2 regions of the Mesorhizobium sp. 113-1-2 genome follow, and region 2 is predicted to be linked to the other one. Evidence: riboswitches for the same ligand, from Rfam matches in the RefSeq annotation. Region 2 holds a riboswitch; the other holds the start of a gene.

Region 1 (7,423 bases), 1.8 Mb from region 2:
GCCGCCGATGGCGTGCAGATCGCTTCCGGCATGGCGACGAGCGCCGCCTGCGCCGCGCATCACCTGGGCGCCGACGTGTCGCTATGGGCGAGCGCCGGCGACGACCCGGTCGGCGATCAGCTGGTCGCCGGAATCGAGGCCGAGGGTGTCGACTGCAGCTATGTCCGCCGCGTCAGCGGCGCGCGCTCGGCATTGGCCTCGATCCTGATCGACGCCCATGGCGAGCGCATCATCGTGCCTTTCTACGACAGGCTGGCCCAGACCGATCCCGAGGCTTTGCCTTTCTCAGACATCACGGCATTCGATGCCGTGCTGGCCGACGTGCGCTGGCCGGGTGCAGCGACACTTGCCCTCAAGGCGGCGCACGCCGCCAACCGGCCGGCGATCCTCGATGCCGATACCGCGCCGCTGGCGGTGCTGGAGCAGCTGCTGCCGCTGGCCTCGCACATCGTCGCCTCCGAGCCGGCCGTCCGTATCATATGCGGCCATGCGCTGGATCTTGAGACCGCCTGCACCGACATGGCCTCCCGCACCGATGCCTTCGTCGCGATCACCGGCGGCGCGGCAGGCACCTGGTGGTTCGATCGGGCAGCGGGATCATCCCGTCATGTCGTGGCGCCAAAGATCAAGGCGGTCGACACGCTGGCGGCGGGTGATGTCTTCCACGGCGCCTTTGCCGTCGGGCTGGCCGAAGCCATGCCGGTCGAACAGGCCTTGCGCTTCGCCAGTGCCGCCGCCGCGCTCAAATGCCAACGCTTCGGCGGCAGGCTCGGCGCGCCGGACCGGGCCGAGACGCTGGCGATGGTCGCGGCAACCTGGCCCGAAACAGCCTAGTTCTTCGACGGGTGCTCGACCGCCTGACGGCCAAAATCGGGCACATCGATGTCCTGGCCGGCCTCGATGATCGAGCGGCGCACGGCGCGGGTGCGGGTGAACAGGTCGAACAGCTTGTCGCCGTCACCCCAGCGGATCGCCCGCTGCAGGAAGGCTAGATCTTCCGAAAACCGCGCCAGCATCTCGAGGATAGCGTCCTTGTTGTGCAGGCAGACATCCCGCCACATGGTCGGGTCGGAGGCGGCCAAACGCGTGAAGTCGCGAAAGCCGGAGGCGGAATATTTGATGACTTCCGTCTTGGTCACCGATTCCAGATCGTCGGCGGTGCCGACGATGTTGTAGGCGATGATGTGCGGCAGATGCGAGACGATGGCCAGCGTCATGTCGTGATGCTGCGGATCCATCGTGTCGATGTTGGCGCCACAGCGGCGCCAGAATTCCGACAGCCGCTCGAGCGCATCCGGATCGGTGTCCGGCAGCGGCGTGAAGATGCACCAGCGATTGTCGAACAGATCGGCAAAACCGGCATCCGGTCCGGATTTTTCCGTGCCCGCCAGCGGATGGCCGGGAATGAAATGGACGCCGTCAGGCACGTGCGGCTGCATCTGCGCGATGACGGAGGCCTTGGTCGAGCCGACATCGGTGAGGATCGCCCCCTTCTTCAGCGCCGGCGCGATTTCCTCAGCCACCGCGCCGGACGAGCCGACCGGCACCGAGACGATGACCAGATCGGCATCGCGGACCGCTTCCTTCGCGTCGGTCGTGTAGGAATCGCCCAGTCCAAGCTGCTGCGCCCGCTTCAGCGTCGCGGCGCTGCGGGTGGAGATGGCGACGTGACCGGCCAGGCCTTCGCGCCGGATGACACGGGCCAGCGACGAGCCGATCAGGCCGATGCCGACCAGCGCGATCTTTTCGAACATCGGTGATGTCATGGTGTGCAGCTTTCGGGCGTTCTAACTTTTCAAGAATGTCGTGAGCGCGGCGACAACGCCGCGATTGGCCTCTTCGGTGCCGACTGTCATGCGTAGCGCGTTGGGAAAGCCGTAGCCGGAAACGCGCCGCAATATGTAGCCCCGCGCGGTCAGATAGTCGTCCGCTGCAGCCGCCGAATGCTTCTGATCGTCGGGAAAATGAATGAGCAGGAAATTGCCGACGCTGGGCGTCACCCGCAGCCCGAGCCCGGTCATTTGTTCGCTCAGCCAGGCGAGCCAGGTCTCGTTATGCGCCACGCTGCGCTCGACATGGGCGCGGTCGCGGATCGCGGCGATACCAGCCTCGATCGCCGTCGCATTGACGTTGAAGGGACCTCGCACGCGGTTGATGGCGTCGACAATGTGCATCGGGCCATACATCCAGCCGATCCGCGCTCCACCGAGGCCGATCTTGGAGAAGGTGCGCGTCATCACCACGTTCTCGGCGTCGCCGACCAGCTCGATGCCGGCCTCATAGTCGTTGCGGCGGACATATTCGGCATAGGCCGCGTCGAGCACCAGCAGCACATGCCTGGGCAGGCCGGCATGCAGACGGCGCACTTCCTGGAACGGCACATAGGTGCCGGTCGGGTTGTTGGGGTTGGCCAGAAACACGATTTTCGTGCGCGGCGTGACGGCGGCCAGAATCGCATCGATATCGGCGCGCTCCTCGGTCTCCTTGACCGCGATCGGCGCCGCGCCGGCCGACTGAATGTAGATCTTGTAGACCATGAAGGCGTGTTCGGTGAAAATGGCCTCGTCGCCGGGCGCCAGATAGGTCTGCGCCAAAAGGCCGAGGATCTCGTCGGATCCGTTGGAGCAGATGATGTTCTGCGCGTTGAGGCCATGCACCTCGGCGATCGCCTCGCGCAGCCGCCTGGCGGTGCCGTCGGGATAGATATCGAGCCTGGCGGCAACCTCACGCGCGGCCTCGATTGCCTTCGGTGACGGGCCGAGCGGATTCTCGTTTGACGACAGCTTGTAGACCTTGGCGACACCGGCGGGTGCGGCGCTCTTGCCTGGCACATAGGCGTCTATGTCCATGATGCCCGCGCGCGGGGTTGGACGTGCCTGATCCGGTGTCTGCGTCATGTTGTAAAAATCCGTCGAGAACGCCTCATCCGAGGCCGCAGCGGAAATACAGGCCATGGCCGGCAATGTCGAGAGGTGGCAGTGGGGCAGCAGCCGGGCGCAGATGCCGGTCCAGACAGCCGGCATTGACGGCAGGGCAAGCGAGTTCTAGAAGGGCAGCGACAGTTCCGTGGTGATTTGGCCGGTCGGCTTGCAGCCACGTTAAACAATTCGCTAAAGGGCCGTTTGCGTGACGTAACCGGCTTTGCGAATGGCAATGCCGGTTTTTTATTGTCCGCGGCCGGCCGGACGGAAGCATCAGCGGCGACTTTTCGCCTGATGTGATGCAGCAAGTGAGACGAGAATGGCCGCTCTGCGCGCAGGAAAGACCAACAACGAGGCCGACCAGCCGTCGAGCCCGGTGTTGCGCTTCGGGGCGGACAAGCCGCTCAAGCTCGACGCCGGCACGCTTTTGTCGCCGTTCCAGATCGCCTACCAGACCTATGGCACGCTGAACGATGCCCGCTCCAATGCCATCCTCGTCTGCCATGCGCTGACCGGCGACCAGCATGTCGCCAGCACCAATCCGGTGACCGGCAAGCCGGGCTGGTGGGAGGTGCTGATCGGCCCCGGCAGGATCATCGACACCAACCGTTTCTTCGTCATCTGCTCCAACGTCATCGGCGGCTGCCTGGGCTCCACCGGCCCGGCCTCGACCAACCCCGCCACCGGCAAACCCTATGGGCTCGACCTGCCGGTCATCACCATCCGCGATATGGTGCGCGCGCAGCAGATGCTGATCGACCATTTCGGCATCGAGAAACTGTTCTGCGTGCTCGGCGGCTCGATGGGCGGCATGCAGGTACTGGAATGGGCGTCGAGCTACCCCGAACGCGTCTTTTCGGCGCTGCCGATCGCCACCGGCGCGCGTCACTCCTCGCAGAACATCGCCTTCCACGAGGTCGGCCGGCAGGCGGTCATGGCCGATCCAGACTGGCATGGGGGCAAATATTTCGAGCACGGCAAGCGCCCGGAAAAGGGCCTGGCGGTGGCGCGCATGGCTGCCCACATCACCTATCTCTCGGAAGCCGCCCTGCACCGCAAATTCGGCCGCAATCTGCAGGATCGCGACCACCTGACGTTCGGCTTCGATGCCGACTTCCAGATCGAAAGCTATCTGCGCCACCAGGGCATGACCTTCGTCGACCGCTTCGACGCCAATTCCTACCTCTACATGACGCGGTCCATGGACTATTTCGACATTGCCGCTGACCATGGCGGCAGGCTGGCGGACGCCTTTGCCGGAACCAAGACCCGCTTCTGCCTGGTGTCGTTCACATCGGACTGGCTGTTCCCGACGGAAGAAAGCCGCTCCATTGTGCACGCGCTCAACGCCGCCGGTGCCTCGGTGTCCTTCGTCGAGATCGAGACCGATCGCGGCCACGATGCCTTCCTGCTCGACGAGCCGGAACTGTTCGCCGCCATCAACGGCTTCATCGGCTCGGCGGCACGGGCAAGAGGACTGAGCGCATGACCACGGAAAATTGCAGATTTTCCGGATCAGGATCATGCGCCACTCAGGAGGCGACATCATGAGTGTGAACGGCAGCCAGCGCGTCGACCTCGAGGTCGTCGCCAACCTCATCCCGCCGCAGTCCCGCGTGCTCGACGTCGGCTCGGGCGACGGCTCGCTGCTTGAATTGCTGCAGGACACCAAGCAGGTCGACGGCCGCGGGCTTGAACTGTCGCAGCGCGGCGTCAACGAATGCGTGGCGCGCGGCCTCTCCGTCATCCAGGGCGATGCCGACAAGGATCTCGAATTCTATCCCGACAAGGGTTTTGACTTCGTCGTCCTGTCGCAGACCTTGCAGGCGACGCGCAACCCGAAGCTGGTGCTCGACGAACTGCTCCGCATCGGTAACCGGGCGATCGTCTCCTTCCCCAATTTCGGCCATTGGCGGGTGCGGCTGTCGCTGTTCGTCAAAGGCCGCATGCCGGTAACCCAGGACCTGCCCTATTCCTGGTACGACACGCCCAACATCCATTTCTGCACCATCCGCGACTTCGTCAACCTGTGCGAGGAGCTTGGCGCGACGGTGGAAAAGGCGACCGCGCTCGACGCCGCCGGCCAGAAGATCGGCCTGTCCATGCCTTGGTGGTTCTGGAATTTCTTCGGCCAGCAGGCGGTGTTCTTGCTGAAGCGCTAAGGCACACCTCATGCCTGCCCCAGGACATCCGTGGCCTTGTGCGGATGCTCGACGCCGTCGACCATGATGACAGCGGAGTCCGAATTGTCGGTGCGCAGCGAGAGGATCGCCTGATACGCGGGCGATTCGTACCAGCCGCGCATCTGCCGCCGATCGGGAAACTCGATGATGATCAGATGACCCGGCCAGTTGTTCTCGATCACCTCGACATCGCCGCCATGGATCAGGAAACGGCCTCCAAATGGTTCCAGCGTGGCATCGATCTTGTGCAGATACTCGACGATCTGCGGACCCATCGTGACTTGGCGCATATGGGCTACAGCGTAAGCGGTCATGACGTAACTCCCTTGTCTATCGAAGCCGATTTGCCAGCCTCGTGAGGACAATCTGTCGGAATGCCTGACGCGAGGCGATTACGCCCGAGGTAATGGAATCGGTGCCTTCGACGGCCGGCCTCAGGCGCTCTCGCGCAAACTCACCGGTCGAGTTCCGGGAAATAGGGATCCGACAGGAATCGCCTGTCCCGCTCACCTTGCAGGCAGTCGATCGGTGCGTCCGCGTCGACGGGTAAGGGATTGGCCTTGTCCTGAATGCCGCTCACTTCGAGGATCAGCTTGCGCCGGATGGCGGTGGAAAATTCGGCTACCGCATAAATTGGCAGCACGAAGGAGCCTGGTCCGCCGGTCACGCATTGCACGTAATACTGGTCGAGATGCTTGAAAGTGGGCGATGGGCTGATCAGGATCGGCAGGCCGTTGATGACGATGCCTTTGGCGGTTGCCGCATCGCGCATCGCGGTGACCGGCGGCCCGATGTTGTTGGGGCCATCGCCGGAAATGTCGATGACGCTGCGCTCGCCCTTGAAATCCGTCCTGTCGAAAAGTCCGGCGCCGAAGGCAAGTGCTGTGGAAATCGAGGTGCCGCGAAAACTCCGGAACGGGCGCGCCGCCACCTTGTCGGCAAAGCCGTTGGCGCTCTCGGCGCTGTCGATGATCTGCCAGTTGATGACCGCGTCATCGCGCACCGTGCCGGCCCATTCGAAATAGGCAATCGCGATGCGGCCCGTATTGCCGGACCGGACAGCCCTTATGAAATCGGGATGCCGCAGCGCCTCGACATAGCCGGCGCGCTGCAGCGCGAACTCCTTCTCGTCCATCGACAAGGAGATATCGACCGCCAACACCAACTCGACGTCGACAGTTAGCGCATCCGATGGCGACGCAACCGGAGTTGGCTGGGCACAGGCAAGACAGGCAAGCAGGCGCAGAGCATCAAGCATCGCCACCGCCAAATTCTGTTTCTCCGGGAAATCTTCCTTCGCGATCGCGGCGAAATAAAGCTTGCTGCGGCAGCGCGGGAAAACAGCCCTACTTCTTGCGGCGGGTGGCGGCCGGCGGCGGATCGATGGCGCCGGCCCTGACGCGGGCTGGTTTCAGCGGCTGGGCACCCGAATCCTTGACGATCGTCAGGCCGCGCGGAAAGAACTGATTGTTGTGCTGGCCGCGCCCGATGTTGATGATCGTGGCGCCCTTCAGATGCTTTTCCAGCATCGCCAGCACGCGCCGCAGTGCGGGTCCGTCGAACGCGTCCATCGCCTCGTCGATGATCACCCATTTCGGCCGCCGCAAGGCGAGCCTGGCCACACCCAGCAAGCGCTGTTCGTCATCGCCCAATTCATGATCCCAGCGCCCGACGCGATCGAGCGACGACGACAGCCGTTCAAGACCAACCTCGGCCAGCACCGCTGCAATATCGATATCACTCGCGGGCGCATGCCCGTTCGCGTGATTGAGCACCTCGCGCAACGTGCCGGCCGGCAAATACGGCACGCGTGGAACGAAGATGAGGGTTTCTCCAGCCGGCAGGCCGATCTTTCCGCCGCCCCAGGGCCAAAGCCCGGCAATGGCGCGGAAAAACAGCGTCTTGCCGGCGCCCGGCTCGCCGGTGATCATCACCCGTTCGCCGGGGCGTATCTCGACGTGCTGATCGGAGAGTTTTGTGCAGCCCTCCGGCGAAGCCACCTGAAGCTTCTCGAACGTCAGGCTGCCATTGGCATTTTGATCGAAGGTGATGCGCCTTTCGGTGTCGTGCAGCACATCGGTTTCATCAAGCGCGATGCGGAAGTCGGCGACGCGCATCAGCGTGGCGCGCCAATCGGCGATGCTGCCGATGTTGTTGATGAACCAGCGCAACGAAGAGTGCACCTGGTTGAAGGCACCGACCGCCATCATCAGCCCGCCGAAGCTGATGTCACCGGAAAAATAAACCGGCGACGCGACCAGAATGGGGGCCACGACCGTGATCCAGCCATAGGTATCGGTCACCCAGGATAGATTGATC
Region 2 (7,423 bases):
ACGTGATCGGCCCCCTGACGCTGATCCCGCCGACGGTGAATGCCGCCGGCAAGACCATCTTGGGCAGCGGTCTGACGCTGCACATGACGACGGTGGTGCTCGGCGTGATCGCCGTGGTGGCCTATGCCTATTTCGGGCTTCGCACCCGGCGCAAGCGCGAGCGCCATGGCTATGAAGCCGAGCCCTTCCCCCTGTTCGTCGTCAAGACGCTGGTCGCCAGCGCCCTGGCCCTGTTCCTGGTCTATGAGTTCGCCAGTTACAGGGGCCTGCCGGTGGTGCTGCTCGTCATGGGCGTGCTGATCTCGCTGTTCGTCTTCGTCACCAAGCGCATGACCATCGGCCGCCGCATCTATGCGATGGGCGGCAACCCCAAGGCGGCGCAGCTGTCGGGCATCAACACCGAGCGGCTGACGCTGTGGGTGTTCATCAATATGGGCGTGCTGTCGGCGCTGGGCGGTCTGATCATCGCGGCGCGTCTTGGCCAGGCCGTGCCGGCTGCGGGTCTCGGCTCGGAGCTCGACGTCATCGCTGCCGTGTTCATCGGCGGCGCCTCGGCAATGGGCGGCGTCGGCCAGGTCATCGGCGCCGTGGTCGGCGGCTTCATCATGGGCGTGATGAACAACGGCATGTCGATCATGGGCGTCAATGTCGACTGGCAGCAGGTGGTCAAAGGCTTGGTGCTGCTCGGCGCCGTGATCTTCGACGTCTACAACAAGAACAAGGCCTGACAGGCTTAGGCGAGGCAAGTAGGAGGCATACGATCGCGGCGCTGCCGGCGAGTTGTCGGCATCAAGAAATCCCCCCAGGGGATCAAGCCCGCGAGCGCAATCCGGACGAAGAATTTCACCCGTGGCGCGGCTAGGTCCGAGCCGCGCAGGTTAAGGTTTGCCAAGAGGCAACCACACATGAGAGAGGACTGATCATGCTGATCTCGCAGATTCTCGACGACGCCGAGACCATCCGTGTCGTTGCCCGCAATGGCGGCAAGACCCGGATCATCAACGGCGCCCGCAGCGTCTACTCTCTGGCGATGGAGGCTGCCCGCACCGGCGTCGGCCTCGCCACCCTGATCGAACGCAAGGGGCTCGGCGAGACGATCGATCTCGATGCCGCCTACAAGAAGGGGCGGCTGTTGTCGCCGATCAATCACCCCGATCCTGCTCACCTGCACCTGACCGGCACCGGACTGACCCATCTCGGCTCGGCGGCGACGCGCGATTCCATGCACAAGAAGCTCAGCACCGATGGCGAGGAACAGCTCACCGATTCCATGAAGATGTTCCGCATGGGGCTGGAGGGCGGCAAGCCCGCCAAAGGCCAGGTCGGCGTGCAGCCGGAATGGTTCTACAAGGGCAACGGCACGATGGCCGTGGCGCCGGGTGCCGCACTGCTGTCACCGGCCTTCGCCAAGGACGCCGGCGAGGAACCTGAAATCGCCGGCATCTATGTCATCGGCGATGACGGCGCCCCCTTCCGTGTCGGCTTCACCCTGTCGAATGAATTTTCCGACCATGTAACCGAGCGCGTGAACTATCTCTTCCTCGCCCATTCCAAGCTGCGCAACGCCTCGTTCGGCCCGGAGATCCTGATCGGCGACCTGCCCTCCGACATCCGCGGCACCTCGCGCATCGTGCGCGGCGGCAACACGCTGTGGGAGAAGCCGTTCCTGTCGGGCGAAGCAAACATGTCGCACACCATTGCCAATCTCGAACACCATCACTTCAAATATTCGGCGTTCCGCCAGCCGGGCGACGTGCATGTGCATATGTTCGGCACGGCGACGCTGTCCTTCGCCGACGGCATCAAGACCGAGGCCGGCGATGTGTTCGAGATCGAGGCCGGGGATTTCGGCCTGCCGCTGCGCAACCCGCTCGAGATCGAAAAGCCGGTGAAGGTGGCGGTGAAGGCGCTGTGAGAGCGTGATCTCCTCCCTTGTGGGGGAGATGACCGGCAGGCCAGAGGGGGCGCTGTCCCGCCAGCGTCTCAATCGATAACTTTGACTGCAGGCTATTCTTGGCTACTGGCAGGGAGAGGTCGCCATCTGCGCGCACAGCGCATTGGCGATGTCGATATCGAAGCCGACAACCTTGCCGTCCGAGGTGATGGTGTTGAACGGCGGATAGGCGCCCTCGGTGCCGATTTTCAATTTCTCGGCGGCCTGCGCCGTCAGAGAGCCGGCAGCCATCGCCAACATGGCAGCGCCTGCCGCCGATAGGATCCATTTTGAAATCTGCATTTTCTTGTCCCTTGAGCCCCGCATCGCTGCGATCGACAAGCCAGCCAAGTATGATGCGCAGCGCGGGCAAGTACGCGGTAAATCGGGGTTCAGCGCGCCGCGCGGAAATGCTTGGAGAGTTTCAGGCCCTGCGCCTGGTAGTTGGAGCCAAGATCGGTGCCGTAAAGCGCCTGCGGCCGCTTCAGCATGTGCTCGTAGACCAGCCGGCCGACGATCTGGCCATGGTCGAGGATGAACGGCACTTCGTGGCTGCGCACTTCAAGCACCGCCCGGCTGCCGGTGCCGCCGGCCGCTGAATGGCCAAAGCCTGGATCGAAGAAGCCGGCGTAATGGACGCGGAATTCGCCGACCAGCGGATCGAAGGGCGTCATCTCGGCGGCATAGAGCGGCGGCACATGCACCGCTTCCTGGCTGACGAGGATGTAGAACTCGTCGGGATCGAGCACCAGTTCGCCGTCGCCGCTCTTGTGGATCGGCTCCCAGAAATCGACGACATCCTGCGCCGCGCGCTTGTCGACATCGACAAGGCCGGTGTGATGCTTGCCGCGATAGCCGACCAGCCCGTCACTGTCGCCATTGAGGTCGATCGACAGCGCGATCCCGCCGCCCGAAATATTCGGCGGTTCGGTGGCGACTAGCATCTGCGCGCGATGCAATTCATGCAATTCGGCTTCCGAGAGAAGCGCGTTGCCGGTGCGGAAGCGGATCTGCGACAGGCGCGAACCGGTGCGCACGACGATCGGGAAGGTGCGCGGGCTGACTTCCAGGTAGAGCGGACCGTTGTAGCCGGCAGCGATCTTGTCGAACTCGTGGCCACGGTCGGTCATGACACGGGTGAAGATGTCGAGCCGTCCGGTCGAGCTCTTCGGATTGGCGGAGGCGGAAATCTCGGCCGGCAATGCCAGGCTTTCGAGCAGCGGCACTATATAGACGCAGCCGGTCTCCAGCACCGCGCCTTCGGCCAGATTGATCTCGTGCAGCTTCAGCCTGTCGAGCTTTTCCGAAACCTTGTGGTTCGGACCCGGCAGGAAGGAGGCGCGCACCCGCCAGGCCTTGTCGCCGAGCCTGAGGTCGAGGCTGGCCGGCTGGATCTGGTCGGCATCGAGCGCGCGCGGCGACTTCAGCGCGCCGGACTGGAACAGCGCCGCAATATCCTGATCGGGAAGAATGCCTGTCTGCCGCAAGGCTTCGCTCCTAGAGGGCAGGCTTTTGGCGAAACCTGCTTGGTACAAACCTCTTAATGAAGCCGGCAATTGACGCAAGCGTGGTACGGGTCTAAAGGGTCGTTATCCCGTGGTGATTTGGCCGGTCGGCTTGCAGCCACGTTAAACAAGTCGCTAAAGGACCGTTGGCCGCGAGGCCGTATGGACCGGTTGCGACTTTCGCGGCCGGTTTTTTTGTGTCTGGAACAAGAGCGATGAGCAGCAAGAAGCGCAACTGGAAGCCTCAGACAGCCCTCGTGCACAGCGGAACCCTGCGTTCCGGCTTCGGCGAGACCTCCGAGGCGATGTACCTGACCCAGGGCTATGTCTATCAGACAGCCCAGGCCGCCGAAGCCCGTTTCAAAGGCGAGGAACCCGGTTTCATCTATTCGCGCTACGCCAATCCGACCGTCGACATGTTCGAAAAGCGGATGTGCGCGCTGGAAGGCGCCGAGGACGCACGCGCCACGGCATCGGGCATGGCGGCGGTAACGGCGGCGCTTCTGTGCAGCGTCAAGGCCGGTGACCACATCGTGGCGGCGCGCGCGCTGTTCGGCTCCTGCCGCTGGGTGGTCGAAACGCTGGCGCCTCGCTACGGCATCGAGGCGACGTTGGTCGACGGCACCGACATCGCCAACTGGGAAAAGGCAGTCAGGCCAAACACCAAGCTGTTCTTCCTGGAAAGCCCGACCAACCCGACATTGGAAGTGGTCGACATTGCCGCTGTCGCTTCGCTGGCCAACTCGATCGGCGCACGGCTTGTCGTCGACAATGTCTTCGCCACGCCTTTGCAGCAGAAGCCGTTGCAGCTTGGCGCGCATATCGTCGTCTATTCGGCGACCAAGCACATCGATGGCCAGGGCCGCTGTCTCGGCGGTGTCATCCTCTCGGACAAGAAGTGGATCGACGAGAACCTGCACGACTATTTCCGCCACACCGGCCCCAGCCTGTCGCCCTTCAATGCCTGGACGCTGCTGAAGGGCCTGGAGACGCTGCCGCTGCGCGTGCGCCAGCAGACGGAGAGCGCCGGCAAGATGGCCGATTTCCTCGCCGAGCAGCCGCAGATCGCCCGCGTCATCTATCCCGGCCGAGCCGACCATCCGCAGGCCGATATCGTCAAGAAGCAGATGTCGGGCGGCTCGACGCTGATCTGCCTCGACGTCAAGGGCGGCAAGCAGGCGGCCTTCGCGCTGCAGAACGCGCTCGACATCGTGCTGATCTCCAACAACCTTGGCGACGCCAAGAGCCTGATCACCCATCCGGCGACGACGACGCACAAGAATTTGAGCGACGAGGCACGCGCCGAACTCGGCATCGGACCAGGCACGCTCAGGCTGTCGGTCGGTCTGGAGGATACCGACGATCTGCTGGAGGATATCGCGCAGGCGCTGAAGGCCGCCAAGTAAGAGCGTCCAGGTCGCGTCGCTGAGCCGCCAAGATCAGGCGCGCGACGGCGTCTCTTCCAGTTCGGCCGCCTTGGTTCCGATGGTCATCGCATTGCCGCGCCAGTCGACGGCCCCGCCCAGCCAGCCGCGTGCCCACATCGCCGGCAGGATCAGGTCGCGCGCCACGATTGCCGCGACCGAGCGCGGCGACAGGTGCCAGCCCTTGGACCAGGCCAGGGCACATTCCGGAAGGTAGAAGGCCGCCAGCACGCCAATGGCCGTTGGCGGCAGGCTCAAGCCGGCGCCGGCAGCCGCAACCAGCGCAAGCGCCAGCGGCACCACCGCGCCGGTCAGGATCTCGGGAGCGAAGAACAGCGGGAAGGTGACGCGGCGCAACCTCGCCCAGCGGGCCTGGCGCGACCAGATCTCGCCAAGCCTGCGCCGGCCGAGCGGCTGCTCGAAGGGTGCGGCGACGAGATTGACGCGCAGGCCAAGGCTGTTCACCAGCTTGGTCGCGGCGGCGTCCTCGGCGATTTCGGCGGCCAGCGCTCCAATGCCGCCATTGGCATCCAGCATCGGCTTGTTCCACAGCATGCTCTTACCCTGGGCAAAGCCAAGGCCGAGCGCCTCGCCGGCATACTGCCAGCGCGCCTGCAGCGTGTTGAGGAAGGCGCATTCGACCTCGGCCCAGAAGCCGTCCGGCCGTGAGCCAATCGGCGTCGAGCAGACAAGGCCGGTATCCGTCCGCCACGCCGCCATCAGATGCTGGATGTAGTCTCTCGGCATCAGCACGTTGGAGTCGGCCAGGACGACCCAGTTGTGCCGCGCGGCTTCCCAGCCCTTGACGCAATTGTTGAGCTTGGGATTGGCGCTGACGCGGTCGTCACCGATCAACAGCCGGGCCGGCACCTTTGGGAAGCGGGCGATGGCTTGTCTGATCAGACTGACCACCGGATCGTCGGCATGGGCGACGCAGAAGATCAGCTCGTAGCGCGGCCAGTCGAGCGAGAAGGCGCGCTCCAGTGTCTCATGCGTGAACGGTTCGACGCCGCGCGACGGGATGACAATCGACACCGGCGGCGATTTGCCGGCTGGCCGTGCGATGGTAGTGCGCTGTTTCAGTTGTGAAGCGGCGAGCAGGATACTGGCGGCGTTTGAAAGGATAAGAGCAGTCGAAAGCGAGGCGGCTATAAGAGTGAGTTCCATCGAGATCTGGTCACTCCAGAAAAGACAGCCAGCATCGTGGCCGTTTTCAACAGTTCGACAGAGCGCCGAGTCGCTCGGTTGGTGCACACCATCATTGTCATGTGTCACTTAAATGACATTCTTTGCCGGCACCTGCGTTTCAAGACGAGGCGCGACAAGACGCGCATGTTGACCTGCTCGCCGGGAGCGCCGAAAGGTTCTGCTTGTTGAGCATGATCTCTGGACGAACGGAAACCCGTTTGTCCGAGAAAACCGGTTCCCACTTTTCGGGATCATGCTTGAGATTGTTTTGGAGCCGCTTATGTACCGCGCCGTCACGCGCAACATCGAAGTGCAGGTCAGGCCGTTCTATCTCGAGGACCGCTCGGATCCTTCCGAGAACCGCTATGTCTGGGGCTATCAGATAACGATCGACAACCAGTCGGACGAATTCGTGCAGCTTCTGTCGCGCTATTGGCACATCACCGACGGTGCCGGCCGGGTCGAGGAAGTGCGCGGCCCGGGCGTCGTCGGCGACCAGCCCGAGCTCAATCCCGGCGACAGCTATCAATATACGTCCGGCTGCCCGCTCTCGACCCCGTCAGGGATCATGGTCGGGCACTACACGATGCGCAACAAGCGCGGCGAGACTTTTGATATCGCCATCCCGGCGTTTTCGCTGGATCTGCCGGGGACGCGGCGCACGGTGAATTAGCGTCTTTCTCCCCGTTACTATACGGGGAGAAATGCCCGGCAGGGCAATGAGGGGCGGCGTCGAGTCTCCTGAGATATCGTCGAGGACGGGGTTTGCGCACGGCTATTCGCCGAAGTTAGCGCCGCCCCTCATCCGCCCTTCGGCCACCTTCTCCCCGTGAAACGGGGAGAAGGAAGGACTTTACTGCGCCGCGAATTCCGCCGGGTCGAAGTCGTACTGTTTCGAGCAGAATTCGCAGGCGACGTGGATGCCGCCATCCTCGGTCGAGTCCTTGATCTCCTGCGCGGAAAAACCCTCGAGGATGCCGCGAATCTTGTCCCTGGAGCATGAGCACTGATCGGCGACCGGGGCGCCGCCAAAGACGCGCACGCCATGCTCGTGGAACAGGCGATAGAGCAGCCGTTCGGCACCGATCGTCGGATCGATCAGTTCGGTCGGCTCGATGGTGCCGAGCAGCGCCACCAGTTCCTGCCAGGAATTGTCTGACGGTTCATACGTCACGTCGCGCGGATCGCCGTCGCCGCCCGAAATGTCGGGCACGCGCATGCGCTCGGGTGACTGCGGCAGGAACTGCGCCAAAATGCCGCCCGCGCGCCACTGCTCACGCGCGCCGCCGACGCCGGGCGTCAAAAGCTTGGCCACCGAGAGCCTGACATCCGTCGGGATCTGCTCCGACTGGCGGAAATAAGTGCGCGCAGCG

What was found. Region 2 has a riboswitch for S-adenosylmethionine ahead of JN279_RS37790 (O-succinylhomoserine sulfhydrylase). Riboswitches for the same ligand answer to the same signal wherever they lie in the genome.
Region 1: it holds a riboswitch for S-adenosylmethionine, as region 2 does, so the genes downstream of both, metX (homoserine O-acetyltransferase MetX) here and JN279_RS37790 (O-succinylhomoserine sulfhydrylase) in region 2, are expected to answer to the same signal.

The regions. Positions count from the first base shown of each region.
Region 1 is NZ_AP023242.1:1,742,060-1,749,482, reverse strand. Features, by position in the region: gene JN279_RS08435 (sugar kinase) at 1-834, shown strand, start outside; gene JN279_RS08430 (prephenate/arogenate dehydrogenase family protein) at 831-1,766, opposite strand; gene hisC (histidinol-phosphate transaminase) at 1,788-2,897, opposite strand; SAM riboswitch at 3,057-3,134, shown strand; gene metX (homoserine O-acetyltransferase MetX) at 3,241-4,410, shown strand; gene metW (methionine biosynthesis protein MetW) at 4,469-5,083, shown strand; gene JN279_RS08410 (DUF1330 domain-containing protein) at 5,092-5,418, opposite strand; gene JN279_RS08405 (DUF1194 domain-containing protein) at 5,559-6,362, opposite strand; gene JN279_RS08400 (ABC transporter ATP-binding protein/permease) at 6,451-7,423, opposite strand, start outside.
Region 2 is NZ_AP023242.1:7,869,770-7,877,192, forward strand. Features, by position in the region: gene mmsB (multiple monosaccharide ABC transporter permease) at 1-728, shown strand, start outside; gene araD1 (AraD1 family protein) at 923-1,915, shown strand; partial or broken gene JN279_RS37780 (transporter substrate-binding domain-containing protein) at 2,039-2,236, opposite strand; gene JN279_RS37785 (2'-deoxycytidine 5'-triphosphate deaminase) at 2,326-3,420, opposite strand; SAM riboswitch at 3,520-3,597, shown strand; gene JN279_RS37790 (O-succinylhomoserine sulfhydrylase) at 3,654-4,844, shown strand; gene JN279_RS37795 (ceramide glucosyltransferase) at 4,878-6,029, opposite strand; gene apaG (Co2+/Mg2+ efflux protein ApaG) at 6,331-6,723, shown strand; gene JN279_RS37805 (Hsp33 family molecular chaperone) at 6,904-7,423, opposite strand, start outside.